DNA from 3 places in the Pseudomonas sp. B392_1p genome. Region 1 is predicted to be linked to each of the others. Evidence: predicted binding sites of a transcription regulator. Region 1 holds the regulator's gene; each other region holds the start of a gene.
The links. Region 1 encodes LexA, which represses DNA repair genes until DNA is damaged. Its sites were predicted from a motif close to CTGTNTNNNNANACAG; they were not measured.

Region 1 (9,921 bases):
CAGAAAGCTTCTCGGACCTGATGGATTACGGCTTCACCGCCGGTATGGAAGAGCGCCTTGATGACGTCGCCCAGGGCCAGCGCGACTGGAAGGACCTGCTGAACACCTTTTATGGCAAGTTCCGCAAGAATCTCGACGTGGCCGAAGCCAGCGAAGGCGGCATGCGCGCCAATCAGCCGACCCTGACTGATATTCCCTGTAAGGAGTGCGGCCGGCCGATGATGATCCGCACGGCTTCCACGGGCGTGTTCCTGGGCTGCTCCGGTTACAGTCTGCCGCCCAAGGAGCGCTGCAAATCAACCCTCAACCTGGTTCCGGGCGATGAAATCGCGGCGGACGACGAAGGCGAGTCGGAATCACGCGTGCTGCTCGGCAAGCATCGCTGCGCCAAGTGCGGCACGGCGATGGATGCCTATCTGCTGGATGAGAAGCACAAGCTGCACATCTGCGGTAATAATCCAGATTGCTCTGGCTATGAGATCGAAGAGGGCCAGTTCCGCATCAAGGGCTATGAAGGCCCAAGCCTGGAATGCGACAAGTGCGGCAGCGAGATGCAGCTCAAGACCGGGCGTTTCGGCAAATTTTTTGGCTGCACCAACAGCGACTGCAAGAACACGCGCAAGCTGCTGAAAAGCGGCGAGGCGGCGCCGCCCAAGAGCGATCCGATCCCGATGCCGGAGCTCAAGTGCGAAAAGGTCAACGATACGTATGTGCTGCGTGATGGCGCCTCGGGATTGTTCCTGGCCGCCAGCCAGTTCCCCAAGAATCGTGAAACCCGTGCGCCGCGCGTGTTCGAGTTGATTCCGCACAAGACCGAGCTGGATCCGAAATTCCACTACCTGCTGAGCGCGCCGCAGAAGGACCCAGACGGTAATCCGGCAGTGATCCGCTTCAGTCGCAAGACCAAGGAGCAGTATGTGCAGTCCGAGATCGACGGTAAGCCGACGGGCTGGAAGGCGTTCTACGCCGACGGCAAGTGGAAGGTCGAAGACAAGCGCTGATTGCGTGATGAAATGACGAAGGGGGCGGCCAACGAGGTTGCCCCTTTTTTGGTTGTACCAGTCCCTGTGGGAGTCAAAAGCATGGCCCGTGAGCGTTATACCCGAACCAATCAAAAGCTTTATTTTGCGGCGCTGGCGCTAGAGAGCTGGCGCGCCGCGAACCTGTTGAGCGCGGTGAATGCCTCAGGACGGGACCAAGCCGAGCGAGAAGCCGCGCTGTTTCATTTGCATGGCGCCGTACTGGCGCTCTGTCACGAAATTGCCGGTTATTACCGCATGCCCGAAGCTGGGCAGATCGAGGCGTTTCTGGATGCTGCGCGGCTGACTGACAAGCCCAATCCGGAGTTGAGTGAGTTGGCCGAGCTGGCGGGCCGCCAGAATTCCTGGCTTGGCCAATTGCTACGTGCCCACGGTCTGCTGCTGCAGCCACCACGCGAGACGGGCCAGGTCGAACCGGTAACTTCATCGTCGCTGATCACTGCGGTCAATCTGGGCGAAGAGGAGGCGACACTGACCCCGGAGCTCCTGGATATGTGGCGCAGTGAACTCAAAACGCTGGTTCTGCGCTTCAGGGAGGGCTTGAGCGAAAACTGATCCGTCTCGCCTGCAGGTGCTTCAGGCGCGGCGTCAGGGTGTCTGCGGGCCTGCTTCCTGGCGTGGAAATGCTCCTTTGCTAGTCCGAAGCACAATCAGAGGCGACAAAAGGCCAACGGACTCTAGGGCATTGAATTGCGTCGCTGCTACAATGCGCGGCCTTGTGTAGGAATCCGAGAAATTATGTCGACTGCCTTCCTGGAAATCGTTGAACTGTCCGATGGGCGCATTGTTCTGCGTCGTGCGGATGACGAGGAGGCACTGGTGACGCTGGAATTCTCCTCTGATGCCCGCGCCTTTTTGAATGAGCAGCACGTCGAGGTGGCCAAGGCCATGTTGAGTGTCGGCTTGCAGATGGCCGGACGTATGGCCGAAGGTGACTTTCAGGATGCGGAACGCGTTCTGCATTGACTTAGGTGGCTTGGCGTTCCTTCTTTCAATCCAAGCGAATATTCAGACTTTGCGCGCCGCCTTGGTGAGCAGCGCAGGCGAGTAATCGGCACGCGGAAGGCGCAAGGGGCTGTAGCCAACTGATCACGGTGTGGCTTCGCCCCAGGCGCAAGGCTTCGCAGGCAAGGTTCAGAGCGCTTTGTTCGCCCCGTGGTTGCAGCAGCATGATGCGTTCGCGATTAAGTTGAGCATCGCGCAGCCAGGCCGGGCTGATCAATGCTGGCGGCGCAATGAGTGTCAGCCAACGGGCGTCTGCAGCCAGGCTGAGCTCGCGAAAAATGGAGCCCAGCAAGTATCGGCAATGCTGATGCGAGCCGCGTAGCGCTAACTCGCTGAAGGTCTCCGTCGTATCAACGGGCGCAGTGTCGAGCAGGGTTCGACCTGGCGATGCCATCAGTACGGCATCGAACAGGCCGGGTTGGAGGCGTTCTGGCGAATGCGAGTACTGCATGGAAGCTCCTTGCCAAGTTAGCGGCGTATTACGCCGACGCTCAGCCCTTCGATAGTCAGTTGTTGATGCTTCAAGTCGACTTCAATGGGTGCGAAGTCGGGATTTTCAGCCAGCAGCCAAACCTTGCTGCCTTCGCGTTTGAAGCGTTTGACGGTGACTTCATCGTCCAGGCGGGCGACGACGATCTGCCCGTTGCGTGCCTCACGGGTGATGTGCACTGCAAGTAGGTCGCCATCGAAAATGCCGACGTCTTTCATGCTCATGCCATGGACGCGTAACAGATAGTCGGCCCGCGGCTTGAACATGCCGGGGTCAAGTTTGCAGGAGTCTTCGATGTGCTGCTGAGCAAGAATCGGCGCACCGGCAGCGACGCGGCCGATGACCGGAAGGCCGTCATCTTCGCTGGCAATGGCGTCAGATTCCGGGATGCGAATGCCGCGTGAGGCGCCTGGAGTCATCTCGATAGCACCTTTACGTGCGAGGGCTTTCAGGTGCTCTTCGGCAGCGTTGGGAGATTTGAAACCGAGTTTCTGGGCGATTTCTGCACGCGTAGGAGGATAGCCATACTGTTCCAGGCTGTGCTTGATGATGGCCAGGATCTCGGCTTGGCGGGGCGTCAATTTCAGCATGTCCAGACTCTGTCTATTTATCCAGTGACTGGGATTATATACAGTAGTTTGAAGAAGGGGCAATCAATCCTTTGGCTCATACGAAGAGCGCAAAGAAGCGTGATTCGTGATGGTGAAAGAATGGCCGTCTGGAGGCTGTAGCTTGACGTGCCGTAGACGAAAACGTATGTTTCAAACAAGTGTTTGTCAGGTGTAAGTGAGCCATGGCCCAATCTGAAACGGTCGAGCGTATTCTCGATGCGGCAGAACAATTGTTCGCGGAGAAAGGTTTCGCTGAAACATCACTGCGTCTGATTACCAGCAAGGCTGGCGTTAACCTTGCTGCCGTAAATTACCATTTCGGCTCAAAGAAAGCGCTTATTCAAGCCGTCTTTTCGCGTTTCCTCGGCCCTTTTAGTGCCAGCCTGGAGCGCGAGCTGGATCGCCGCCAAGCGAAGCCCGAGCACAAGGCGACCCTCGAAGAGCTGCTGGAAATGCTGCTCGATCAGGCCCTCTCGGTGAAGCCGCGCAGCGGCAACGATCTGTCGATTTTCATGCGCCTGCTTGGCCTGGCCTTCAGTCAGAGCCAGGGGCACCTGCGTAAATACCTCGAAGAGGTCTATGGCAAGGTATTTCGCCGCTACATGCTGCTGGTCAATGAGGCGGCGCCGAAAATTCCGCCGGTGGAGCTTTTCTGGCGCATCCACTTCATGCTCGGCGCGACAGCGTTCAGCATGTCGGGTATCAAGGCCCTGCGCGCCATGGTCGAGAATGACTATGGGGTGCATACCTCGATTGAACAGGTCATGCGGATGATGGTGCCATTCCTTGCGGCAGGCATGCGTGCGGAGACCGGAATCACCGACCCCGCCTTGCTGACGGCGCATCTGCGCCCTCGCCTAAAAACCGGTTCATTAGCGGTCAAGGTCTGAACTCCAGCGATGGGCGTGGCAGGCCTGATCGGCTAAGCTAGCCGCCCATGCGCGCCCTCGACTTCCTACATATTTCACTGGCTGACCAGACCCTTTACGGCTTTGCCGAAGGGGCGCTGTGTTTGCGCCTGCGCGTATCGACTGCGGTCAATGGCCCAGGCGAGCGTTACGGCTCGGGTTGCACACCCCGTGGCCTGCATCAGGTGCGAGCGAAAATCGGCGCAGATCTACCGTTGGGGGCCGTGTTGCGCGGCAGGCGCTGGACGGGTGAAGTCTGGACGCCAGCGTTGCACGCGGCGTCTCCCGGTCGGGATTGGATTCTCTCACGGATCCTCTGGCTCAGCGGCCGTGAGCCGGGCCGCAACCGGTTGGGTGAGGTCGATACCTTTCGCCGCTATATCTATCTGCACGGCACGCCGGACTGCGAACCCATGGGCGTGCCGTTATCCCATGGCTGCGTGCGCCTGCGTAATACCGATTTGCTGGAACTGTTCGGCCGGGTGCCGCTGCATTGTCCGGTGCGTATTGATGAAGCGCCTTGTCCTGACTGGGCGACGGCTGCACTGACTGAATAAAAAAGGATCGCCCATGAGTGTTGCCCTGCAGGGTTCCCTGATGCTGGATATCGCCGGCACCTGGCTGACAACCGAGGACCGGCAATTGCTGCGTCAACCCCAAGTCGGCGGGCTGATCCTGTTTGCCCGCAATATCGAGTCTCCGCGTCAGGTGCGTGAGCTGAGTGCCTCGATTCGCGCCGTGCGTCCTGATCTGTTGTTGGCTGTGGATCAGGAAGGCGGGCGTGTTCAGCGTCTGCGCCGCGATTTCGTGCGGTTGCCGGCGATGGGCGATATTGCCGGGTGCGCCGAAGCAGAATTACTCGCCGAGCAGTGCGGTTGGCTGATGGCTACGGAAGTGCTGGCGGTCGGCCTGGATCTGAGCTTTGCACCGGTGCTGGATCTGGATTGCGGGCGCAGTGGGGTCATCGGCAGCCGTTCTTTCAATGCTGATCCCAAGCGAGCCACCCAGCTGGCAGGCGCCTTTATCCGTGGCATGAACGCTGCCGGCATGGCTGCCACCGGCAAGCATTTTCCGGGACATGGCTGGGCGGAAGCGGACTCACATGTGGCCATCCCAGTTGACGAGCGCAGTCTTGAGCAGATCCGTGCTCAGGATCTGCAGCCGTTCACGAGGCTGGCAGGGCAACTGGCAGCGATCATGCCGGCGCATGTCATTTACCCGCAGGTTGATGAGCGCCCGGCAGGCTTCTCCCGTCGCTGGTTGCAGGACATCCTGCGCGGCGAGCTGGGGTTCAACGGCGTGATTTTCAGCGACGATCTGTCTATGGCCGGTGCCCATGTGGCGGGCGACGCTGCGGCGCGAATCGAGGCAGCCTTGTTGGCCGGCTGCGATATGGGATTGGTGTGCAACGATCGCGCCGCCGCCGAGCTGGCATTGAGCGCGCTGCAGCGACTCAAGGTGCAGGCCCCGACGAATCTGGCACCCATGCGCGGGCGGGGATTTGCCACCACCGAGTATCGCCAGCATCCGCGCTGGCTGGCCGCCGTGACGGCTCTGCGGGCTGCTGATTTGATTTCCTGACGTTCAACCCACTGCATGTTTTGTGCAGCCGCGAGATCATCCCGGGCAACCCGCCGGAACTCCGCATTACTGCAGTGGTGTGACCCGGATGAGCAGCCCCAGGCTGGTGTTGTCGATAAAGGTTAGCTCGCCAGGTTTCAGGCGACGTTTTTGCTGGAGATGCTCGCTTTCCAGGGGATGACCGTCTTCCAGGCGGTTGACCCAGAGGTCAGCCTGCATGTCGATCAAGCGGTCAAACTTGAGGCGCAAGGTGCCTTGTACCGGGAAATGGCCGAACTGCTCGGCACCTTCGCTTAAAGCGACTTTCACGGGCGTTTCACTCAGTGTCTGCTGCCAGGCCTGGTGCAGTAGCACCTGATAGCCGTTGGCGGGGGTCAGTTTGCTGGCTTCGTCATTGAGGTGTTTCGCGCTGAAGCTGTCGCTGGCCTTGGTCGGAGCGCCATTGGCCCAGTCATCCGGCGCCGTCTGTCCGGCAATAATCGGCTCGCCTTGGCGGAACAGGATCGTCTCGATCTGGAAGCGGGCGGTTTCGGCGCCGGCCAGCGGCGAGAGTAGGGCCAGCAGCAGGGCGAAGTGGCGAAGCAGGCGCATGGTGCGAGTCCTTCAAGCAGGTTGGGGGGCGAGGCGCTCCAGCAGCGCCTCCAAGGTGTTGAAGCGGTCTTCCGGGCGTTCCATTGGCACTTGGAATTTGAACAGCGTAGCGCCTTCAAACTTGTAGCGTTTCGGTTGGCTTTGGATCAGCTTGATTAGCGTCAGTGGATCGACGCACGTCGTGGCCGCGAATTCGATGCGTCCGCCCTGTGGCCCCACGTCAATCTTGACGATACCCAACTGCTCGGCTTGCAGTTTGAGCAGCGTCAGGCGTACCAGGTGCTTGGTGGGTTCGGGGAGCAGGCCGAAGCGATCAATCATTTCCACCTGCAGTTCCTTCAGGGCGTCCTCATCCTCGGCCGAGGCGATGCGCTTGTAGAGGATAAGCCGCGCATGGACGTCGGGCAGGTAGTCCTCGGGAATCAGCGCCGGCACGCGAAGGTTGATTTCCGCGCCGCTGGCCAGGGGTTGATCCAGGTTTGGTTGCTCGCCTTTCTGAATCGCCTTGACCGCACGCTCGAGCATTTCCATGTACAGCGTGAAGCCGACAGCCTGGATCTGCCCGCTCTGGCCTTCGCCGAGCAGTTCGCCGGCGCCGCGTATTTCCAGGTCATGAGTGGCCAGCACGAAGCCGGCGCCCAGGTCCTGGGCATTGGCAATGGCTTCCAGGCGCTTCTGCGCATCATCGGTCATGGACTTGCGTGTCGGCGTCAGCAGGTAGGCGTAGGCCTGGTGGTGACTGCGTCCGACGCGACCGCGCAGCTGGTGCAGCTGGGCCAGGCCGAATTTGTCGGCGCGCTCAATCAGAATGGTGTTGGCGCTGGGCACGTCGATGCCGGTTTCGATGATGGTCGAGGCCACCAGCACGTTGAAGCGCTTGTGGTAGAAGTCGCTCATCACCTGTTCGAGTTCGCGTTCGCGCAACTGCCCGTGACCAATGCCGATGCGTGCCTCGGGCACTAGTTCGGCCAGCTCGGCGGCACATTTCTCGATGGTTTTCACATCATTGTGCAGGTAGTAGACCTGGCCGCCGCGCAGCAATTCACGCAGCAGGGCTTCCTTGATTACCGCCGAGTGGCGTTCCATGACGAAGGTGCGCACCGACAGCCGGCGTGCCGGCGGGGTGGCGATGATCGACAGGTCGCGCATACCGGCTACGGCCATGTTCAGGGTGCGCGGAATGGGCGTAGCGGTCAGCGTCAACACGTCCACCTCGCTGCGCAGCGCCTTGAGCTTTTCCTTCTGGCGCACGCCGAAGCGGTGTTCCTCGTCGATGATGACCAGGCCGAGGTTGTTGAATTTGACATCATCCTGCAGCAGCTTGTGAGTGCCGATGACGATGTCCAGTTTGCCGTCGGCCAGCTGTTGCGTAGCGCTTTCCACTTCCTTGGTCGACTTGAAGCGACTCATCACCTCGACCGTCACCGGCCAGTCGGCAAAACGGTCGCGGAAGCTGTTGTAATGCTGCTCGGCCAGCAAGGTGGTGGGCACCAGTACCGCCACTTGCTTGCCGCTGTGCACGGCAATGAACGCGGCGCGCATGGCCACTTCGGTCTTGCCAAAGCCGACGTCGCCGCAAATCAGGCGGTCCATCGGTTGGGCGGAAAGCATGTCGGCGCGCACGGCGTCGATGGCGGTTTGCTGGTCGACGGTTTCCTCGAACGGGAAGGCTGCGCTGAAGGTTTCGTAATCCGCTTGTGGGTCCTTGAACGCAAAGCCTTTGCGCGCGGCGCGGCGGGCATAGATATCCAGCAGTTCGGCGGCGACATCGCGCACCTGTTCGGCGGCCTTGCGTTTGGCCTTTTGCCAGGTTTCCGAGCCGAGACGGTGCAGGGGGGCCAAGGCGTCGTCGCTGCCGGTGTAGCGCGCAATCAGGTGCAGGCTGGACACAGGCACGTAGAGCTTGGCGTCATCGGCGTACTGCAGAGTCAGGAATTCATTGGGCTGGCCGTCGAAATCCAGCGTCATCAAGCCCAGATAGCGACCCACACCATGGTCGAGATGCACCACCGGCGCGCCTTCGCGCAGCTCAGTGAGGTGCTTGATGACGTTCTCGCCGCTGTCACGGGTTTTTTCCCGGCGCCGGCGTTGCATCACGCGCTGGCCGAACAGCGGGCTTTCTGGAATCAGAGCCAGCTCGTCGAGCAGCAGGCCTTCATCGAGCGGGGCGATACAGATGGCCAGCCGAGCGGTGCCGTTGACGAATTCGCTCCAGCCGCCGATTTCCTGAGGTTTTAGCTTGAGGCGGGCAAGCAGCTCCAGCAGTACTTCACGCCGCCCGGCAGATTCGGCGCCGAACAGAATGCGGCCCGGATATTCCTCGATGAAGCGGCGCAGCGCCGCCAACGGCTCGGCGGCCTTGCTTTGCAGTGCCAGGTCCGGCAGCGGCAGCGCGGCGAAGCGTTCACGGCCGACGCCGGGCTTTACATCGTCCTGGCTGACGGTGACCCGTGGCCAGACCTTTAGTCGGGCGAAACAGTCCTCCACCGGCAGGAACAGTTCCGCCGGGGCAAGGATCGGGCGTTCGGGATCGACGCGGCGGTCTTCGTAGCGGTTGCGCACGTCATGCCAGAACTGCTCGGCCGCCTGTTCGACGCCAGGCAGGGAAAACACCTGGGTGTCTTGGGGCAGGTAATCGAACAGCGTGGCGGTTTCGTCGAAAAACAGCGGCAGGTAATACTCAATGCCGGCCGGGGTGATACCGGTAGTCAGATCCTGATAGATCGGGCAGCGGCGAAAATCCACGTCGAAGCGCTCGCGGAAACGGCCGCGGAAATCGCCGATGGTCTTCTTGTCCAGCGGGAACTCGCGGGCCGGCAGCAGGCGAATCGAATCGACCTTGTCCACCGAACGTTGGGTTTCCGGGTCGAAGGTGCGCAGGGTTTCGATCTCGTCATCGAACAAGTCGATGCGGTAGGGCACTTCGCTGCCCATGGGGAACAGGTCCAGTAAGGCGCCGCGCACGGCGAACTCGCCGTGTTCATAAACCGTTTCCACGCGCCGATATCCGGCTGCCTCCAGGCGCACGCGCATTTCGTCGACAATGAGTTTCTGGCCGACATCCAGCACCAGGCTGCGACCGAGCAGAAAATGCGTCGGCGCCAGGCGGTGCAGGGCGGTGTTGATCGGCACCACCAGCACGCCATGATCGATGTCCGGCAGGCGATACAGGCTGGCGATGCGCTGGGAGATGATGTCCTGGTGGGGCGAGAACACATCGTAGGGCAGGGTTTCCCAGTCGGGAAAATGCAGAACCGGCAGGGTTGGCGCGAAGAACGCCAGTTCTTCCTTGAGGCGTTCGGCGCTCTGGCTGTCGGCGGTCACCAGCAGGGTGAAGCGTTTGGCCTGGCTGGCCGCCTCGGCGATGGCCAGTGACAGCGCGGCGCCAGGCAGGTTGCCCCAGTGTTGTTTGCCCGCCGTGGTGGGCAGGGTCGGAAGACGCAATACAGGCACGGGCGGCTCGTGGTGATGACGAAAAGGTGCTGATTGTAACGGGGTGGGCAGAGGCTCGCCAGAAGTGAGGCAGATGCGCGGCGACTGTCTTATGCTTGCCGCATGTGCGCTGCGCGCCGATAATGTAGCCCCTTTTTTCAGCCCCTACATGTGGAAGGTACTGCCCGTGACCCAGAAGCCCGACCAGTGTCTTGGTGAGTGGATCGATCGTGAAGCCCTCGCGGAAGCGATGATTCCGCTGA
Region 2 (9,921 bases), on a different contig from region 1:
CAGCACCTGATCGGGGCTGTAGAAGCCCATCGGCCAGCTGTTCACCAGCGCGCAGGCGAAGGCGGCTGGCTCGTGGCATTTCAGCCAACTGCTGGCGTAGCTGAGCAGCGCAAAGCTGGCCGCGTGGGATTCGGGAAAACCGTAGCTGCCAAAGCCCTTGATCTGCTCGAAGATGCGCGCGATGAATTCGGGTGGGTACTGTTTGGCGAGCATGCGCTCGGTCAGCCGCTCACGGTGTTTTTCCAGGCCGCCATGGCGTTTCCAGGCGGCCATGCTGCGGCGCAGCTCGTCGGCTTCGCCCGGGGTGTAATCAGCGGCAACCATGGCCAGCTCCATGACCTGTTCCTGGAACAACGGTACGCCCAAGGTGCGCTCGAATACCGGGACCAGTTCCTCCGAGGCGTAGAGCACCGCCTCCTCGCCGTTGCGCCGGCGCAGGTAGGGATGGACCATGTCGCCCTGGATCGGCCCGGGACGCACGATGGCCACCTGGATCACCAGATCGTAGAAAGTCTGCGGGCGCATGCGCGGCAGCATGGCCATCTGCGCACGCGACTCGATCTGGAATACGCCGATGGTGTCGGCGCGGCTGATCATGCGGTAGGTGGCCGGGTCCTCCTGGGGCAGGGTGGCCAGGGTCCAGCGCGTGCCGCGATACCGCTTGATCAGGTTGAAGCAGCGGCGCAGTGCGCTGAGCATGCCAAGGGCAAGCACGTCGACCTTGAGCAGACCGACCAGATCCAGATCGTCCTTGTCCCACTGGATCACCGTCCGCTCGGCCATGGTGGCGTTCTCTACCGGCACCAGGGTGGCCAGCGGTTGCTCGGAAATGACAAAGCCCCCCGGGTGCTGGGACAAATGGCGAGGAAAGCCGATCAACTCGCCGGTAAGCGTCAGCACCCGATGTAACAGCGGGTTTTTCGGATCGAAGCCGGCCTCCATCAGGCGTTCGGTAGCCGGCGGTTGATCGCTCCAGCGCCCGCAACAGTCGGCCAGGGCATTGATTTGATCGGGTGGCAGGCCAAGCGCCTTGGCCACATCACGTACCGCACCGGCGCCATGGTAGGTGCTCACCACGGCGGTGAGCGCTGCGCGCTCCCGGCCGTAGCGGTGGAAGATGTACTGGATGACTTCCTCGCGGCGCTCGTGCTCGAAATCGACGTCGATATCCGGTGGCTCGTTGCGCTCATGGGACAGGAAACGCTCAAACAGCAGCCGGCTGCGCGACGGGTCCAGCTCGGTGATGCTCAGTGCAAAACACACCGTTGAATTGGCTGCCGAGCCGCGCCCCTGGCAGAGAATGCCCTGTGCGCGAGCCCAGCGGACAATGTCATGGACGGTCAGAAAGTAGCTTTCGTACTTCAGTTCGGCGATCAGCGCCAACTCATGATCGATCAGCGCCTGTGCCTTGTCCGGCACCCCATCCGGCCAGCGCGCGCGCGCTCCCTGATTGACCAATTCACGCAGCCAACTGGTCGCAGTGTGTTCGGCGGGGACGAGCTCTTGCGGGTACTGATAGCGCAACTGGCCCAGCTCGAAAGTGCAGCGTTCGGCAATGCGCAGGGTTTCGGCGAGCAACTCGGGCGGGTAGAGCTCGGCCAGCTCCTCGCGGCGGCGCAAATGACGTTCGCCGTTGGGGTGCAGGTGGGCGCCGGCCTCGCTGACCGGCAGGTGATGGCGGATGGCAGTCATGCAGTCCTGCAGGGCTCGGCGCCCGCGGGCGTGCATGTGCACATCGCCGCAAGCGACGGCCGGCAGGTCGCGGGAAGTGGCTATTTCCAGCATGTGCTGCAGACGCGCTGCATCGTCCGCACCGCGGTGCAGTTCCACCCCCAGCCAAAGTCGCTGCGGGAAGCAGCCCCGCAGCCAGATGGCCTGCCCAGCGTCATTGTCCGGTAGCCAGATGGCCAGCAACCCGTCCAATGGTGCGTCGAAATCCTCGCGCAGCAGACGATAACGGCCTTTTTCGGCGCGGCGTCGGGCCTGGGTGATCAGCCGGCACAGCGTCTGATAGCCGACCAGGTTCTCGACCAGCAGCACTAGCTTCGGGCCGTCCTCGATGCGCATTTCGCTGCCGACGATCAGGGGCAGATTATGCTCTTTGGCCGCCTGCCAAGCGCGCACGATGCCGGCCAGCGAGCACTCGTCGGTGATTGCCAGGGCGCTGTAGCCGAGACGGGCGGCACGCTCGAACAGTTCAGACGCGCTGGATGCGCCGCGCTGGAAGCTGAAATTCGACAGGCAATGCAGCTCGGCGTAGTCGCTCATGCGAACCACCCGTGGAGCATCAGTGACCCGTCGCCCACCGTCCTGAAGGCCCAGCCACGCTGGCCAGCGCGGGTTTCGATCAGGTAATAGTCGCGGCGCACATCGCCGCCGTCCCACCAGCCGGATTCGATGCGCTCCGGGCCACTCAATAGCTTCACGGAGCCTTCGCGCAGTGGCTGCGGCTCGGTCAACAGCCAGCCGGGGCGGGGGCCGCAGGGCGGCAGCGTCACGTCTGCCCACCGGCTGCTCCAGGCCCGTTCGGGACGATGGTCGGCGCGAGCGCCAAGCCCTTGCACGGCGTCGTCGCCAAGGCGCGCACGCAGCCGTTCGCGCAGCTGTTCCCAGGGCAGCGATTGCTGTGGACGTTCCTCGAACATCACGCGGTGTTCCGGCACGAACGGTGGCAAATCATGGGCCACCAGCCGTACTGCCAGAACCGGTGCCGGCAGTTGCTGCTGTTCAAGGCGACCACGGGTCAGCTCGAAGAGCATGGCTGCCTCACGCTCGGCGCTCAGCAGGCCGACCGGCACCTGACTGTCAGGGCGGTTGCGGTGTTCGAGGTGCAGGATGAAACGCTGCACGCCGCTGTCGCGCCCCGCCAGGTAGGCGGCGAGATCGGCGGTCAGCCGGCGCAGCGGGAAGAGCAGTGCCTGGTGCGACTCGACTTCAAAGTTCAGCTCGATGCGCCCCTGGAACACATCCGGCGGCCGGTAGAACTCCAGCGCCAGCGGGCGCTGTCCGAGCAGCCTGTCCAGCTGAATCAGCACCTCGGCAGAAAAGCGTTTGGCCAGGCCGTCGCGAGGCAGGGTGAGAATCTGCGCGAGGTTGCGCACGCCCATACGGGAGAGTGCGGTGGCAACCTCGCGGGAGAGCCCGATACGATCCACCGGCAACTGGCCTAGAGCCTGATGCAGTGCATTTCCGTCGTCCACTGCCAGGCCATCATGAACATTGGCCAGCGCTCGCGCGGCAGCGGGATTAGGCGCGAGGGTAATGCGGTGGCGGAAGCCCAGAGTGGTCAACTCTTTGCGCAGGCGCGCTTCGAAGCGCGGCCAGGGGCCGAACAGGCCCAGGCTGGATTGCACTTCGAGCAGCAGGCAGCGCGGATAATGCAGACTGACCTGGGCGCTGTAACGGTACCCCCAGGCAGCCAGAAACTGTTGGCAACGCTCAATCGCCGCCAGGTCGTATGGGGCGGTTGCGAAATTCTGGCTGAGTGCCTGGGCGGACGTGAGGGATTGGCCCGGCTTCAGACCAAGGGCGCGCGCTGCCGGATTGACCGCCTGCAGCCTGCGCCGCTGCGCCGGGCCGGCCAGCAAGACCAACGGTTCGTCTGGGTTTGCACGTTGGCGCAATTCGCCATCCATGGCCAGTTGCGGGAGCAGAATACAGGCCCAGCGCATAACGGTCTCAGCGCCCACCGGGGGCAGCGAAGGCCGCTGTAGCAATCGGCCGGGCCGGGATCAGACCGCCGCGACACTTGAGGATACGCACCTGCTTGGGGTCCACTGCCAGGCGCAGGGCGGCGGGCGAGGGATTGGCCGCTTCGTCCAGCGAGCGATAAGCAAAAGCCGGGGTCTGGCCGGTCTCCGCAGCAATCTGCAAGCGACGCAGGGCGCGGTCATCGGCCTGTTTTGGCCAGCACAACACAGCGCCGCAGCAGCCCGAGCGCAGGCACTGCTCGGCGGCCCAGAGGGCGTCGCGGCCACGGGCCTGGACGATGCTCAGCTGACGCAGATCGACGCCCGCCGCCAGCCAGGCGTGCGGGTAGGGAACATGGGGCGGATCGACCAGCACCACACGCTCGCCGGCAGCGGTGAGGCGTGCCAGGGTCGGCCACAGCAGACGCAGCTCGCCCAGGCCGGTGGCAACGACGAGAATTTCGCTCAGCGCGGCGTCCGGCCAGCCACCACCAGGCAGGGCGGCGTCTAGCTCAGTGTGCCCGGTGGGCTGGCGGGCGGAGTGCGAAACGACGGCCTGGCCACGCCAGACACGACGCGTATCGAGCAGGCGATCAAGGGCGACCACGGAGGACATGCTAAGTACTCGTATACTGTATATAGGTACAGTATTTCGTTTGACCAAGAATCGGTCAAGCAGTGGCGATAAATGCCGGACCAGTTGTTGGGGGATCGCCAGCACCGCCCACCAACCCCGGAATCCGGGCACAAAAAAAGACGTCCGAAGACGTCTTTTGTTTGTTTGGTGGAGCCGGGGGGATTTGAACCCCCGTCCGCCAGTACTCCGCTGTCGGTACTACATGCTTAGCCAGATCTACTGAGTTAACCCGCGACCGCCCGATTGGCAGGGTGTTTTGGGCGAGTTGTGTAATATTTAGCCGTTTCGTCCACAACGTACTACGCGGCGATCCTGTTCTATATGACAATCATTTTGGGTTTACAGGCATCCCCTGATGATTGCTGGCGCCGAAGCGACCAGGGGGGAAGGGCTAAGGCTGCTTACGCAGCGAGAGCGTAATCCCCGTAGGTTTCGTCATTGGCAACTATAAGAAGTTGCAACAGTGGATTTACGAGTTCTGTTACCAACTCGGCATGCACCTAGAGTTTCGCAACCGGCGTCGAATCCTAATCGGCCCCAAAACGTTGTGGTGACAACGTTGGCGCAGTGTACGCCAAAGGCGTCACTGCGTCGAACGCTTGTCATCAAGATAAGGGCACGAAGATCTTTTTCAAGGCCGCTGGTCAGTTTTTATGCTCGTCGAGCAGGCTTTGGGCCTGTTCCAGCACTTGAATGGACTCCTCGTGTTTGCCTTCGTTGTGCAGCGTTTCGCCTTCGGCGCGCAACTTCTGCACCTGTGCGAGGACGGCGGGATCGCTGGGTGGATCGCTGCTGAGCTGGGCATCGATACGGGCCATGTCTTGAGGACAGTGCATGGCCCATGCCGAAGAGCTGATCAACACGGCTGCAAGGGTAAGCATTAAACGGCGCATAAATCACCTCACGCAAAGAGCGGCTGGGTGGGAATAGTCTGCGGTGTGGGCGCGCGGGCTTACTGCCCAGCGCCGCCACCCGCACCACCGCCCGTGCCGCCATTCGCACCTCCGGAGCCGCTGCCCTCACCGGAACCTTGACGGTTGGCGCTGTCCAGCATTTGCAGGGCGCGTTCGCTCGAGGCGATACAACCTTCGGTATCACCTGCGCTTTGCGCTTCCTGGGCTTGTTGTTCCAGCATCTCGATTTGGGTAGTCATGGGATCGCCGACCGTAATCTTGGTGGCTTTATCGTCATTGATTTGCTGGAGGTTGGCGGAGCAGCGATCGTCGGCGGCAAATGCCGGAGCAGTGAGCCAAGCGGCGATGAGTAAGCACGCTATGCGTTTCATGGTGGACTCCATCTCGGGTAAGCGGTGCTGGCCACCGCGGCACGTCCACTATGCCGGCCCAGCGCCGTGTCAGTTTTTCATCGGAGCACTGTTGAGCAGTTGCATGGCTTGGTCGACGGTGCTGATGCATTCGGCCGTGTTGTCGTCATCCTTGTATTGTTCGGCCTGGTCTTTGAGCTCATCGACCTGGTCTTCCAGGGTGTCGGTCAGTTCACGTTGGTCCATGGCTTCATCCAGCTGGTCGATGCTGGCCGAGCATTGGTCATCGTCGGCAAAAGCGGCCGGGGCAAAGAACAGTGCAGCAGCAATAAGCAGGGCTGGGCTTTTCATGGTGTGTCCTCGGTTTGCGTCAGGGCAATAGTGAGTTCGTGGACTCATAACGTTGACGCTCCGGTTGGCCAAGGGTTCAGATTTGTGGATAAAGCATAAAAAAGCCCCGTCGATGCGGGGCTCTATATTGTGCGAACCTTCAGGCCCTGGCGTGACTGACGCGGTCCACCAGATAGACCAGTGCGTGGTAGTCGATGCCGCTGTGGCTGGACAGACCGATCTCGCAGGTACGACTGGTGCTGATGCCTTCCGTGCAGACCCGCACCGCATCCTTGAGCGAACGCAGTGCATGGGCGTTGAGCTCCGGCTGGCTGAAACCCTTGTCGCCGGCGAAGCCGCAGCAGTGGATGCCCTCTGGAATCACCACGTCCGTGGCGCAGCGCCGGGCAATGTCGATCAGCGTTTGCGCTTCGCCCAGGTGCTGGGTGCTGCAGGTGACGTGCACCGCCACCGGCGTGTCCTGTGGGGTGATGTCCAGGCGATTGAGCAGATGCTCACGGATGAATTTTACCGGGTCGTAGATATCCAGGCGGCTATCTCCCAGGTCCTGTACCAGGCGTAGGGTGCAGGGACTGGTGTCGCAGTAGATCGGGTCGAGGCCGCCACGGCTGGCCTTGGCCAGGGCAGCGAGCAACTCCTGCTTCTTGCGCTCGCCCTGTTCGGCGTAGCCCTTGGAGGCGAACGGCTGGCCGCAGCACAGGTTGTCCAATTCCTCGGGGAAGACGACCTGGTAGCCGGCCTTTTCCAGTAGTGCGCGGGTCTTGTCGATCAGTGGCGTTTGTTCGCTGTCACTGAACGCCGGGCCCATGGCGCGAGACACGCAGGCGGCCAGGTACACCACCCGTGGCCGTGCATCCTCGCTGGCCGGGGTGTAGGCGATGGGTTTGACCGCTTGGGGCAAGGCCGGCGTCCATTGTGGCAGGCGCTCGCCGGAAAGTTTGCGCAGGCTGGCCGAGGTTTTTGCCAATAGCGGCGCGCCGAGCAGCTTGCGGGCGCCATTGGCCGCTGCCAGGGTGAAGCGTGCGCCTTTCATCGCCGTGGCGAAGTGCTCGGCCAGCCAAGTGGCGGTGCCCTGGCGGTGGGCGTCGACGCCGCGCAGTTTGCGCACCAAATCACCGGTGTTGATGCCTACCGGGCAGCGCTGGGCGCACAGGCCGGTCGCCGCACAGGTATCAAGGCCCTGGTATTCGTAGGCGCGCTCAAGATCAGTGGTATCGATGCCGGCGCGTTTCTTGGCCTGGATATCGCGCCAGATGACGATGCGCTGGCGTGGCGTCAGGGTCAGTCCGTTGGACGGGCACACCGGTTCGCAGAAACCGCATTCGATACATTTATCGACGATCTCGTCGGCGGCCGGTAGCGGCTTGAGGTTCTTCAGGTGGATGCGCGGATCTTCGGAAAGAATCACGTCCGGGTTGAGGATGCCGTTGGGGTCGAGCAGGTGCTTGATCCGCCACATGAGTTGATAGGCGTCGCTGCCCCATTCCAGCTCGACGAACGGCGCCATGTTGCGCCCAGTGCCGTGTTCGGCCTTGAGGGCACCGCCGTATTCCACGGCCACCAGCTGGGTGACGTCGTGCATGAAGGCTTCATAACGCGCCACTTGGGCCGGATCGTCGAAGCCCTGAGTGAAGACGAAGTGCAGGTTGCCCTCCAAGGCGTGGCCAAAGAGGATGCCTTCGTCGTAATGGTGCTTTTCGAACAGCTGGATCAGGCGGTTGACGCCGTCGGCGAGTTTTTCCACCGGGAAGGTGACGTCTTCGATGATCGCCGTGGTGCCGATCTTGCGCACCGCGCCGACGGCCGGGAAGGTGTCCTTGCGGATGCGCCAGAGCTGGTTATAGACCAGCGGGTCTTCGCTGAAGTCGACCTTCTTCTCCACCGGAAAATCAACAATCGAGGCGTTGATGCTCGCCAGTTGCTCGTGCAGCAGCGTCTGGGTGGCGGCGCGGGACTCGATCAGCAGCGCGCAGGCCGTGGCGGACAGGTCTTTGACCCACTCCGGCAGGCCGGGCATGTTCTGCACCGAGCGCATGCTGCGCCGATCCAGCAGTTCCACGGCCGACACCGGCTGCTGCTTGAGCACCGGTACCGCGCGGCAGCAGGTTTCTACGTCGGGGAAGACGATCAACGCGGTGGCCTTGTGCGGGTGCTCGGGCACGGTGTCGTAGGTGACCGCGCTGACGAATGCCAGGGTGCCTTCGGAGCCGACCATCAGGTGGGTGAGGATATCCAGCGGCTGGTCGAAATCCACCAAGGCGTTGAGGGAAAAGCCGGTAGTGTTTTTGAGCCGGTACTTGTGGCGAATCTTGTCGGCCAGCGCGGTGTTGGCGCGGGTTTCCCGACCCAGTTGGGCCAATTGCTCCAACAAATCGGCATGGCTGTGTTCGAAGGCGGCAACGCTAGCCGGGTCTTCGCTATCGACTACCATGCCGTCGGCCAGGACCAGGCGCAAGCCGGCCAGGGTCTTGTAGCTGTTTTGCGCGGTGCCGCAGCACATGCCGCTGGAGTTGTTGGCGACGATGCCGCCGATCTTCGCCGCGTTGATCGAGGCCGGGTCGGGGCCGATCTTGCGTCCCAGTGGGGCCAGCACGGCGTTGGCATTGGCGCCGATCACGCCGGGTTGCAGGCGGATTTGTGCGCCGCCGTTGCGGACGTCACGACCGTTCCAATGATCACCCAGAACGATCAGCACCGAATCGGAAATCGCCTGGCCGGACAAACTGGTGCCGGCGGCGCGAAACGTCACCGGCACCCGCTCGGCGTTGGCCAGCTTGAGCAGTTCGACCACTTCGTGTTCGGACTCGACGCGCACCACCAGCTTGGGAATCAGCCGGTAGAAACTGGCGTCGGTGCCGAAGGCCAGGGTGGACAGCGGGTCGTCGAACAGCCGCTCGCGGGGAATCAGCGCCTCGACTGCTTTAAGAAAGACGCCGGGCAGACTCATGCATCCTCCAGGATCAGCACGATCAGGTCCCTCGGGCCGTGGGCGCCATAAGCCAGCACCTGCTCGATGTCAGCGGTCTTCGAGGGGCCGGAGACGAGCAGGGCATTGGTCGGCATGCCCTGTGCCCACTGTTGCTTCTGCTGCACCTCGTAGAAATTGTTGTACACCTCGCTGGCCTTGAGGATCGCGAAGTGCACCGGCGGCACCAGGCTCATCAGGCGCGGTTCCTGCGGGGTCGGCCAGAGGATCAAGCTGCCGGTGGCGGCGATGGCACCCAGGGTTCCGGTCAGGCTGGCCGGCGTGTCGTTGAACAGCTCGGCTTTCCATTGCTCGATGGGACGGTCGTAGGCCTTCAATGTCGGCGCAGCGTCGCGGCCGGCGAAGTGTTCGGCAATTTGCGCGCCCCAAGGCGTGGTCGGCGCGATCAGCAGGCTGGGCAGCTGTTTGTCGGTCAGCAGTTTTTCCAGCAATGCGGGCCAGGCATCTGTTGTGGTCAGGTGGGTTTCGGTGTGCACCGCTTCCATCAACTGTCGCAAGCGCTCGGTGCGTTGCTCGGCCGGGTAGCTCCAGGGCTCGGTCACCAGGGCTTCGTCGAAGTCGTCGATCAGCGGCTGGGTGCCGGCCAGGCTGTTGCGCAGCTTGGCGAGAATGTTGGCTTTGGCAGACATTATTTGGCCTCCAGATGCTGTTTCGCCAGTTCATGCAGCGAACGGGCCGCCGGTTTCGGCGCGCCGTGGTTCTGTGCCCAAGGGCCAATGTTCGGGGTCAGGCCACGCAAGCGGGTGGCGAAGAAGCCGAACACGCGATAGAGCAGCGGTGAGGTGTTGAGCAGTTGCCAGCTTTTCCACAGCAGCCGTTCCTGAGCCGAGTACTTGCTGCCCTGGCCACGCAACAGGTGATGGGCTGCGTCAGGCTTTTTCACGTTCTCTTCGCGCAGACGGCGCAACAACGACGGAATCGGAATCTTCACCGGACAGACTTCGCCACAGGCGCCGCACAGCGACGAGGCGGACGGGTGATCCGGGGTGTTTTC
Region 3 (9,921 bases), on a different contig from region 1:
ATCGATGGCCGGCTCAAAGGAGGCCGGGGTGCGGCCGCCAGTGATGTCGTTGGACAGCTCGTCCAGGGTATAGCCGACCGCCAGCTTGGCGGCAATCTTAGCGATCGGGAAGCCGGTGGCCTTGGAGGCCAGCGCCGAAGAACGCGACACGCGCGGGTTCATCTCGATGACCACCATCCGGCCGGTGTCCGGGCAGATGCCGAATTGCACGTTGGAGCCGCCGGTTTCCACGCCAATCTCGCGCAGTACCGCCAGGGAGGCGTTGCGCAGGATCTGGTATTCCTTGTCGGTGAGCGTCTGGGCCGGGGCGACAGTAATCGAGTCGCCGGTATGCACGCCCATCGGGTCGAAGTTTTCGATGGAGCAGACGATGATGCAGTTGTCGTTCTTATCGCGGACAACCTCCATCTCGTACTCTTTCCAACCGATCAGCGATTCGTCGATCAGCAACTCGTTGGTTGGCGACAGGTCCAGACCCCGGGTGCAGATTTCTTCAAACTCTTCCCGGTTGTAGGCAATGCCGCCACCGGTGCCGCCCATGGTGAACGAGGGGCGAATGATGCACGGGAAACCGACCTTCTCGAGCACCTTGAAGGCTTCTTCCATGCTGCGCGCAATGCCTGAGACCGGACAGGCCAGGCCGATGTCTTTCATGGCCTTGTCGAAGCGCGATCGGTCTTCGGCCTTATCGATGGTGTCGGCATTGGCTCCGATCATCTCGACGCCAAATTTTTCCAGCACGCCGTGCTTTTCCAGGTCCAATGCACAGTTCAGCGCGGTCTGGCCACCCATGGTCGGCAGCAGCGCATCGGGACGCTCTTTCTCGATGATCTTGGCCACGGTCTGCCATTTGATCGGCTCGATGTAGGTGGCGTCGGCCATGGCCGGGTCGGTCATGATGGTGGCCGGGTTGGAATTCACCAGAATGACGCGAAAACCTTCCTCGCGCAGGGCCTTGCAGGCCTGGGCGCCGGAGTAGTCGAATTCGCACGCCTGGCCGATGACGATGGGGCCGGCGCCGAGAATCAGGATACTTTTAATGTCTGTACGTTTTGGCATGGGACTCTCGAGTAATCAGGACAAGGTTGCGGTGGCCAGCTTCACGCCAAAGCCGACGAACAAGGCGCCGATGCCACTACTGGCACCGGCGACCAACCGCTGCCGCTGGCGAAACCACTGCGCCAGGCGTGCACCGGTGAAAATCAGAACGCTCAAGTAGGTCAGGCTGATTACCTGCAGAATCGTGCCCAGCACCAGGAATGACAAACCCGGATTGGCGTATGCCGGGTCGACGAACTGGATAAAAAAGGACACGAAAAACAGGATCGCCTTGGGGTTCGACAGGCTGAGCAACAGAGCGCGCCGGAACGGCTCAGCCAACTCATGCGCGGATGTTCCAGCTGCTTTCTGCTGCGGCTGATGCCACTGGCGCCAGGCGCCGCGCAGCATGTTGAAGCCGATGTAGAACAGGTAGGCCGCTCCCAGGTACTTCAGGGCAACGAATAACAGCGGCTCGGCCTTGAGCAGCGAGACCACGCCCAGTGCAGCAGCGAGCATCAGCAGGCTGTCACCGATGAACACCGCAGCAGCGGCACTGTAGCCGGCTGCCACCCCTCGACGAGCAGCGCTGGCGAGCACGAACAGTGAATTGGGGCCTGGCAACAGAATCACCAGTACCGTCCCGAGGACATAGGTCCACAGGTCAATTACCCCCAGGCTCGCCAGCATCGTCGCGCGACCTTACTTGCGCGCCGCCATGGCGGCGATGAAGCGGTCGAACAGCGGAGCCACATCGTTGGGGCCCGGGCTGGCTTCAGGGTGACCCTGGAAGCCAAAGGCAACCTTGTCGGTGCGCTCAATACCCTGCAGGGTGCCATCGAACAGCGACTTGTGCGTGGCGCGCAAGCACGACGGCAGGTTGTCAGCATCCGCAGCAAAACCGTGGTTTTGGCTGGTGATCATCACCACGCCAGTTTTGAGGTCCTGCACCGGGTGGTTGGCACCGTGATGGCCACAGCCCATTTTCACTGTCTTGGCGCCGGACGCCAGGGCCAGCAATTGATGACCCAGGCAGATACCGAACACCGGGATGTCTGTCTCGAGAACGTCCTTGATCGCCTGGATGGCGTAGTCGCATGGCTCGGGATCGCCAGGACCATTGGACAGGAAGATGCCATCGGGATTCAGCGCCAGGGCCTCGCTGGCCGGCGCCTGGGCTGGCAGCACGGTCACCCGGCAACCCCTCGCGACCAGCATGCGTAGGATGTTGCGCTTGACGCCGTAATCGTACGCCACGACATGGTAGGGCAACTCGGCTGCGGGGATCTCCGGATGGCTGTCAGTTTCCAGTGTCCACATGCCCGAGCGCCACTCGTAGCGCTCCTGGGTACTGACTACCTTGGCCAAGTCCATGCCTTTGAGGCCGGGAAAGCTGCGCGCCAGCTCAAGGGCTTTTTCCTCGGTGGCGTCGGTACCGGCCAGGATACAGCCATTCTGAGCGCCTTTTTCACGCAGGATACGGGTCAATCGACGAGTATCAATACCAGCAATGGCCACCGTGCCGTGTTCTTTGAGGTACTCATCCAGCGGCTGCTTGCAGCGCCAGTTACTGGCCAGCAACGGCAGGTCGCGAATGACCAGGCCGGCAGCCCAGACACGATCGGACTCGGCGTCTTCCGGCGTGGTGCCGGTGTTGCCGATATGGGGATAAGTCAGGGTGACGATTTGCTGTGCGTAGGAGGGATCGGTGAGGATTTCCTGATAGCCGGTCATGGCGGTGTTGAACACGACCTCGCCGATGGTTTGCCCATCGGCACCGATGGATTCACCGCGAAAAATGCTGCCATCAGCAAGTGCAAGTATGGCTGGCGTACTCAAGAGACCTCCCGTAGATCTGGCTGGCGCAAACGCAGACTGTAAAAAAGCGGGATGACGTGTGAAGGTCATCCCGCTTTTTTATTGGGTCATTCTGCGTAACTTTAGTGGACACACTAAATGCGAAAGTGTACAGAAATGACCGATTTGGGTCCACCGTTAATGCGCATGGATTTTCGCCTCCAGTCGCACCGCCTGCATCCATTACTGGAGCCCGAGCACATCCTGCATGTCATACAGCGACGCTGGCCGATCCTTCAACCACAACGCGGCGCGCACCGCTCCCTTGGCAAAGGTCATGCGACTGGATGCCTTATGGGTGATTTCCACGCGCTCGCCATCAGCAGCGAACAGCACGGTGTGGTCACCGACCACATCGCCAGCGCGGACGGTGGCGAAACCGATGGTTTCGCGCTCTCGGGCACCGGTCTGACCTCCGCGCCCATACACCGCAACCTTCTGCAGATCGCGCCCCAGGGCATTGGCGACGACTTCGCCCATGCGCAGCGCGGTACCCGACGGTGCATCGACCTTGTGACGATGGTGGGCCTCGATGATTTCGATATCCACATCGTCACCGAGCACGCGCGCGGCGGTGTCCAGCAACTTCAGGCACAGATTGACGCCGACGCTGAAGTTGGCCGCAAAGACGATCGGAATTTCCTTGCCTGCTTCGGCCAGCAGCTCTTTTTCTTCAGGACTGAATCCTGTAGTGCCAATTACCATGGCCTTGCCGGCCTGACGGCAGAGCTCGAGATTCTTCAACGTCACGGTCGGGTGAGTGAAATCGATCAACACGTCAAAGTTGTCCAGCACGCTGGCCAGATCACCCGACAGTTGCACGCCGATTTTGCCCAACCCCACCAGCTCGCCGGCATCCGCGCCCACCAGACTGCTGTCTGGGCGATCGATGGCGGTGCTTAGCTGAGCACCCTCGACCTGGCGCACCGCTTCGATCAGGGTTTTGCCCATGCGCCCGGCGGCGCCCATGACTGCTATACGTTGCATAAAGTCAGCTCCGAGCTGCAAGCCTCAAGCTGCAAGCGCCGCCTGATTGAGGCTTGCAGCTTGCAGCTTGCAGCTTTGAGTTATAGATCGCCGAAAAAGCGCTTCATGCCTTCGAACCAGCCGCTGGCCTTGGGCGAATGCGAGCTGTCGTTCTGCAGGCTGCTGCGGAACTCTTCCAGCAGTTCGCGCTGACGCTTGCCGAGATTCACCGGGGTTTCCACCACCACCCGGCACATCAGATCGCCTGCACCGCCACCGCGCACTGGCGCCACGCCCTTGCCGCGCAAGCGGAACATCTTGCCGGTCTGGGTCGCCTCAGGGATCTTCAGCTTGACGCGGCCATCCAGGGTCGGCACTTCCAGCTCACCGCCCAGCGCGGCATCAGCGAAGCTGATCGGCACTTCACAGTACAGATGCTTGCCATCGCGCTCGAAGATTGCGTGCTCACGTACGTTGACCACCACATACAGGTCACCGGGCGGGCCGCCCAGCGTGCCGGCCTCACCTTCGCCCGACAGGCGAATGCGATCTCCGGAATCGACGCCCGCTGGCACTTTGACCGACAGGGTCTTGTGCTCTTCCGTGCGCCCCTGGCCATGGCAGGTGCCGCAGGGATCGGTGATCATCTTGCCACTGCCATGGCAGCGCGGGCAGGTCTGCTGCACCGAGAAAAAGCCCTGCTGCATGCGCACCTGACCGATACCGCCGCAGGTCGTGCAGGTGACCGGGCTGGTGCCCTTCTTTGCCCCGGAGCCGTCGCAGGTTTTGCAACCGACCAGGGTCGGCACACGGATGGTCACTGTCGTGCCGCGCACCGCTTCTTCCAGATCCAGCTCCAGCGTGTAGCGCAGATCGCTGCCACGCATCGGACCGCCGCGCTGGCCGCCACGCTGACCGCCGAAGAAGTCACTGAACACGTCGCCGAAGATGTCGGAGAAGCTTGCGTTACCACCGAAGCCGGCCCCACCGCCCATCTGCGGATCGACACCCGCGTGGCCGTATTGATCATAAGCGCCGCGCTTACTGGCATCGGAAAGAACTTCATAAGCCTCATTGGCTTCTTTGAATTTCTCTTCCGCGTCATGGTCGTCCGGATTGCGGTCGGGGTGGTACTTCATCGCCAGACGTCGGTAAGCCTTTTTCAGCTCGGCCTCACTGGCACTGCGCTCCACGCCCAGTATTTCGTAATAGTCTCGTTTTGCCATTTCTCTCGGATTCCTCTGACGCCCCTCCAGACACGTCAACGCGGGAGCAGGCTCCCGCGTGGCGTGTCAAGGACGCACGACCCCAAGGGCCGTGCGTGGTGAGGCGGAAGCAAACGTGACGTTTACTTGTTTTCCTTGACCTCTTCGAACTCGGCGTCGACCACGTCGTCGCCAGCCGATTTGGCACTGCTCTCGTTGCCAGCGCCCGGCTGGGCTTCGCCGGCCTGGGGCTGTTCGGCATACATCTTCTGCGCCAGCGGGGCGGTGACTTCCGACAACGCGGTCATCTTCGCCTCGATCACCGTCTTGTCGTCGCCCTTCACCGCGACTTCAAGTTCGCCAATGGCTTTTTCGATGGCAGCCTTGTCTTCGTCGGTGGCCTTGTCGCCCGCTTCGACAATCATCTTGCGGGTGGCATGCACCAACTGATCGCCCTGGTTGCGCGCGCCGGCCAGCTCTTCGAACTTGCGGTCTTCCTCGGCGTTGGCTTCGGCATCACGCACCATTTGTTCGATTTCTTCATCGGAGAGGCCGGAGTTGGCCTTGATCACGATGGACTGCTGCTTGCCGGTGGCCTTGTCCTTGGCGGACACGTTGAGGATACCGTTGGCGTCGATGTCGAAGGTCACTTCGATCTGCGGCACGCCGCGCGGTGCCGGCGGAATATCGGCCAGGTCGAACTTGCCCAGCGACTTGTTCTGCGCGGCTTGCTTGCGCTCGCCCTGCAGCACGTGGATGGTCACGGCGCCCTGGTTGTCGTCGGCGGTGGAGAACACCTGAGATTTCTTGGTCGGGATGGTGGTGTTCTTCTCGATCAGCGGAGTCATCACGCCACCCAGGGTTTCGATACCCAGGGTCAGCGGCGACACGTCGAGCAGCAGCACGTCCTTGACATCGCCGGCCAGCACGGCGCCCTGGATGGCAGCACCCATGGCCACGGCTTCATCCGGGTTGACGTCCTTGCGCGCTTCCTTGCCGAAGAACTCGGCAACTTTCTGCTGCACCAGCGGCATGCGAGTCTGACCGCCGACCAGGATCACGTCATCGATCTTGCCGACGTCGATACCGGCATCCTTCAGAGCAATGCGGCACGGCTCAATGGTGCGCTGCACCAGGTCTTCGACCAGGGCTTCCAGCTTGGCGCGGGAAATCTTTACGTTCAGGTGCTTCGGACCCGACGCATCGGCGGTGATGTACGGCAGGTTGACGTCGGTCTGCTGCGCGGAGGACAGCTCGATCTTGGCCTTCTCGGCAGCTTCCTTCAGGCGCTGCATGGCCAGCGGGTCGCCCTTGAGGTTCATGCCGGTTTCTTTGTTGAACTCGTCGACGAGGTAGTCGATCAGACGAATGTCAAAGTCTTCACCGCCCAGGAAGGTGTCGCCGTTGGTGGCCAACACTTCGAACTGGTGCTCACCGTCGACTTCAGCGATCTCGATGACCGACACGTCGAAAGTACCGCCACCCAGGTCATAGACGATTACGGTGTGGTCGCCCTTGGCCTTGTCCATGCCATACGCCAGCGCAGCCGCGGTGGGCTCGTTGATGATGCGCTTGACGTCCAGGCCAGCAATGCGACCGGCATCCTTGGTGGCCTGACGCTGGCTGTCGTTGAAGTAGGCCGGCACAGTGATGACCGCTTCGGTAACCGGCTCGCCGAGGTAGTCTTCGGCGGTCTTCTTCATCTTCTTCAGCACTTCGGCGCTGATCTGCGGCGGGGCCATCTTGTCGCCCTTCACCTCGACCCAGGCATCGCCATTGTCAGCCTTGACGATCTTGTAAGGCACCATGCTGATGTCTTTCTGCACGACGTCCTCATCGAAACGACGGCCGATCAGACGCTTCACCGCGTACAGGGTGTTGTGCGGGTTGGTGACCGCCTGGCGCTTGGCCGACTGGCCAACCAGGGTTTCGCCATCATTGGTGTAGGCGATGATCGACGGAGTGGTGCGACCACCCTCGGCGTTCTCGATAACCTTGACGTTACCGTTTTCCAGAATAGAGACGCAGGAGTTGGTTGTCCCCAGGTCGATGCCGATGATTTTACCCATTTCATTTCTCCCGAAATTTGGTTTTTACCGCGTCCCTATTCCGGGCCGCTCCAGCTCAATTACGCTTGTTCACACAGATGGGGGCTGGCTGATGGATTTCAAGCCTGCTCGTTGATCGACGGCGGCGTGTTGGCCGCGGCCTTGCTGACCACCACCATGGCCGGGCGCAACAGCCGGCCATTGAGCAGATAACCCTTCTGGAACACCTTGACCACGCTGCCTGGCTCGAGCGTTGCGCTCTCTTCCATGGCCATGGCCTGATGATGCTCAGGGTCGAAAGGCTCGCCGTGGGGGTCCACTTGCTCCAGTTGATGGCGCTTGAGCGTGTCGAGCAGCAGTTTATGCGTCAGCTCCAGGCCTTCGCGTACCGCCTTGCTGGCCTCATCATTCGGGTTGGTCATTTCCAGCCCGCGCTCCAGGCTGTCGACGACGACCAGCAGGTCCGCGGAAAACTTTTCCAACGCGAACTTGTGTGCCTTTTCCACATCTTGCTCTGCGCGGCGACGCACATTCTGCAATTCGGCTGCGGTGCGCAACACTTGATCCTGTGCGCCGGCCAGTTGCTCTTCCAACTCTTGGATACGAGCGTCCAGCGCCTCGCCATTTGCCTCAGCAGCCGGGGCTGCTTCCGCATTCTGGTTTTCCAGGTTTTGTTCATCAGCCATGGGAGTCTCCTATGAAAGGGAATGCCGGACATTGCCAGCGTCGAATGCCGGCCAATATGGGGGCGCCGCCTGCTTCTTCAACCCCCGCACGCACACACACCCCCAACATCGTAATTTTTTTCTTCAAACCAGGAAGAAGGACGCTTGAAGCGCCCCCGCCGACCACTGTATAAATACACAGCCAAGAATTCTGGGAGCTCATCATGCTGGCGCACCTGTCCATCCATAATTACGCCATTGTCGAACACCTGGACCTCGAACTGAGCGGCGGGATGAGCGTCATCACCGGCGAGACGGGGGCCGGCAAGTCGATCATGCTCGACGCCCTCGGTCTGGCTCTGGGCGATCGCGCCGACAGCAGCGTGGTACGCCCCGGTGCAGACAAGGCCGATATCCTGGCCAGCTTTGATGTCACCCGAATTCCTGAAGCCCAGGCCTGGCTGCGCGAGCGCGACCTTGAACAAGACGGCCCATGTATCCTGCGCCGGGTGATCACCGCCGAAGGACGCTCACGCTCCTATATAAATGGCACCCCCTGTCCGCAGGGCGATCTCAAAGCCCTGGGCGAATTGCTTATTGATATCCACAGCCAGCATGAGCATCAGTCGCTGCTGAAGATCGACACCCATCACCGCTTGCTAGATGCCTATGCCGGCGCCAGCGAACTGGCCCGCCAGGTGCAACTTGCCGCAGTTCGCTGGCGGCAGACTCGCCAGGAATTGGAGCGCATCTCCAGCACCAGCGAAGAGCAGCGCGCGCGCCACCAGTTGCTCAGTTACCAGCTGGAAGAATTGGAAAACCTGGCCCTGGGCGAACAGGAACTGGAACAACTGGAGCAGGAACACAAGAATCTCAGCAATGCCGAACAGCTGCTGAGCGCCTGCCGTCTGGTGATCGAGCTGTGCAGCGAGAACGATGCCGGCAACGTCCTCTCGGCCTTGACTTCCAGCCTCAGTCGCCTGACTGGCTTCAGCAGCCAGCCCGGCGCACTGAGCGAAGCCGTGAACCTGCTGGCCAGCGCGCAGATTCAGGTCGAAGAAGCCGTCGGCGAGTTGAACCGTTTCCTCGATCATTTCGATGCCGATCCCGAGCGCCAGCAATTTCTCGAAGAACGCCTCGACACCATCTATACCCTGGCCCGCAAACACCGCGTGCAACCGAGCGAGCTGGGTGAATTGCAGCAACGCCTGCTTGATGAGCTGGAGGGTCTGAACGCCGATGACCAGGCACTTGAACGCCTGGACGAAGAACTCACCGCTTACACCCGTCACTATCAGGACAAAGCCACCGAACTAAGCGCCTTGCGCAGCGACGCCGCCCAGCGCCTGAGCGCGGCCGTAGAACAGGAAATGCAGCGCCTGGGCATGCCCGGCGGGCGCTTCAGCATCGAACTGCACGCCGGCAAGCAGGACATTCCGCAGCCTCAAGGATTGGAGCTGGTTGAGTTTCAAGTCAGCGCCAACCCCGGCCAACCTCTGCGCCCACTGGGCAAAGTGGCGTCAGGCGGCGAACTGTCGCGCATCAGCCTGGCCATCCAGGTGATTACGGCACAGACCTCGCGCGTACCCACTCTGGTGTTCGATGAAGTGGACGTCGGCATTGGCGGCCCCACCGCCGAAGTGGTCGGTCAGCTGCTACGCCGCCTAGGCGAAGGCGGCCAAGTATTGACCGTCACCCATCTGCCCCAAGTCGCCGCGCAAGGTCACCAACACCTGTTTGTGCACAAACTGCGCGGCAGCGATGAGACACGCACTGCCGTGACCCACCTTGAGTCGGCACAACGCATCGAGGAAGTCGCACGCATGCTCGGCGGTGTCGACCTGACCAAAGAATCTCTGGCCCATGCACGCAAGATGATCAGCAGCGCCAAGGCCTGACTTGCACGCAGAGCAACCAGAACACCGCCATAAAAAAGGCGACCTATAAAGGTCGCCTTTTTGCTATTCGGATTCGCCTTATGGCTTCTTGCGTACGTACAGCACCAGATTGTGGTTGACCAGCTCAAAGCCATGCTCTTCAACAATCTGCTTTTGGCGCCGCTCGATATCGGCGTCCATGAATTCGATGACCTCGCCGGTATCGACACACACCATGTGATCATGGTGGCCACTGTCGGCGAGT

Region 2: the regulator LexA is predicted to act here: its motif matches at 4,322-4,337, upstream of imuA (translesion DNA synthesis-associated protein ImuA).
Region 3: the regulator LexA is predicted to act here: its motif matches at 7,966-7,981, upstream of recN (DNA repair protein RecN).

The regions. Positions count from the first base shown of each region.
Region 1 covers NZ_JBQPXM010000006.1:98,545-108,465, reverse strand. The annotation lists gene topA (type I DNA topoisomerase) at 1-1,001, shown strand, start outside; gene ACTV8E_RS10655 (DUF6586 family protein) at 1,083-1,595, shown strand; gene ACTV8E_RS10650 (hypothetical protein) at 1,779-2,006, shown strand; gene sulA (SOS-induced cell division inhibitor SulA) at 2,032-2,496, opposite strand; gene lexA (transcriptional repressor LexA) at 2,514-3,125, opposite strand; gene ACTV8E_RS10635 (TetR/AcrR family transcriptional regulator) at 3,329-4,036, shown strand; gene ACTV8E_RS10630 (L,D-transpeptidase) at 4,084-4,611, shown strand; gene nagZ (beta-N-acetylhexosaminidase) at 4,637-5,635, shown strand; gene ACTV8E_RS10620 (CsiV family protein) at 5,702-6,226, opposite strand; gene mfd (transcription-repair coupling factor) at 6,239-9,679, opposite strand; gene ACTV8E_RS10610 (glyceraldehyde-3-phosphate dehydrogenase) at 9,828-9,921, shown strand, end outside.
Region 2 covers NZ_JBQPXM010000010.1:22,022-31,942, forward strand. The annotation lists gene ACTV8E_RS14510 (error-prone DNA polymerase) at 1-2,268, opposite strand, end outside; gene ACTV8E_RS14515 (Y-family DNA polymerase) at 2,265-3,671, opposite strand; gene imuA (translesion DNA synthesis-associated protein ImuA) at 3,679-4,305, opposite strand; RNA gene ssrA (transfer-messenger RNA) at 4,472-4,865, opposite strand; gene ACTV8E_RS14530 (hypothetical protein) at 4,971-5,219, opposite strand; gene ACTV8E_RS14535 (hypothetical protein) at 5,279-5,611, opposite strand; gene ACTV8E_RS14540 (hypothetical protein) at 5,681-5,941, opposite strand; gene ACTV8E_RS14545 (FAD-binding and (Fe-S)-binding domain-containing protein) at 6,081-8,888, opposite strand; gene ACTV8E_RS14550 (LutC/YkgG family protein) at 8,885-9,556, opposite strand; gene ACTV8E_RS14555 (LutB/LldF family L-lactate oxidation iron-sulfur protein) at 9,556-9,921, opposite strand, start outside.
Region 3 covers NZ_JBQPXM010000010.1:38,934-48,854, reverse strand. The annotation lists gene carB (carbamoyl-phosphate synthase large subunit) at 1-1,059, opposite strand, end outside; gene leuE (leucine efflux protein LeuE) at 1,075-1,728, opposite strand; gene carA (glutamine-hydrolyzing carbamoyl-phosphate synthase small subunit) at 1,741-2,877, opposite strand; gene dapB (4-hydroxy-tetrahydrodipicolinate reductase) at 3,079-3,882, opposite strand; gene dnaJ (molecular chaperone DnaJ) at 3,963-5,087, opposite strand; gene dnaK (molecular chaperone DnaK) at 5,210-7,135, opposite strand; gene grpE (nucleotide exchange factor GrpE) at 7,234-7,800, opposite strand; gene recN (DNA repair protein RecN) at 8,004-9,677, shown strand; gene fur (ferric iron uptake transcriptional regulator) at 9,756-9,921, opposite strand, start outside.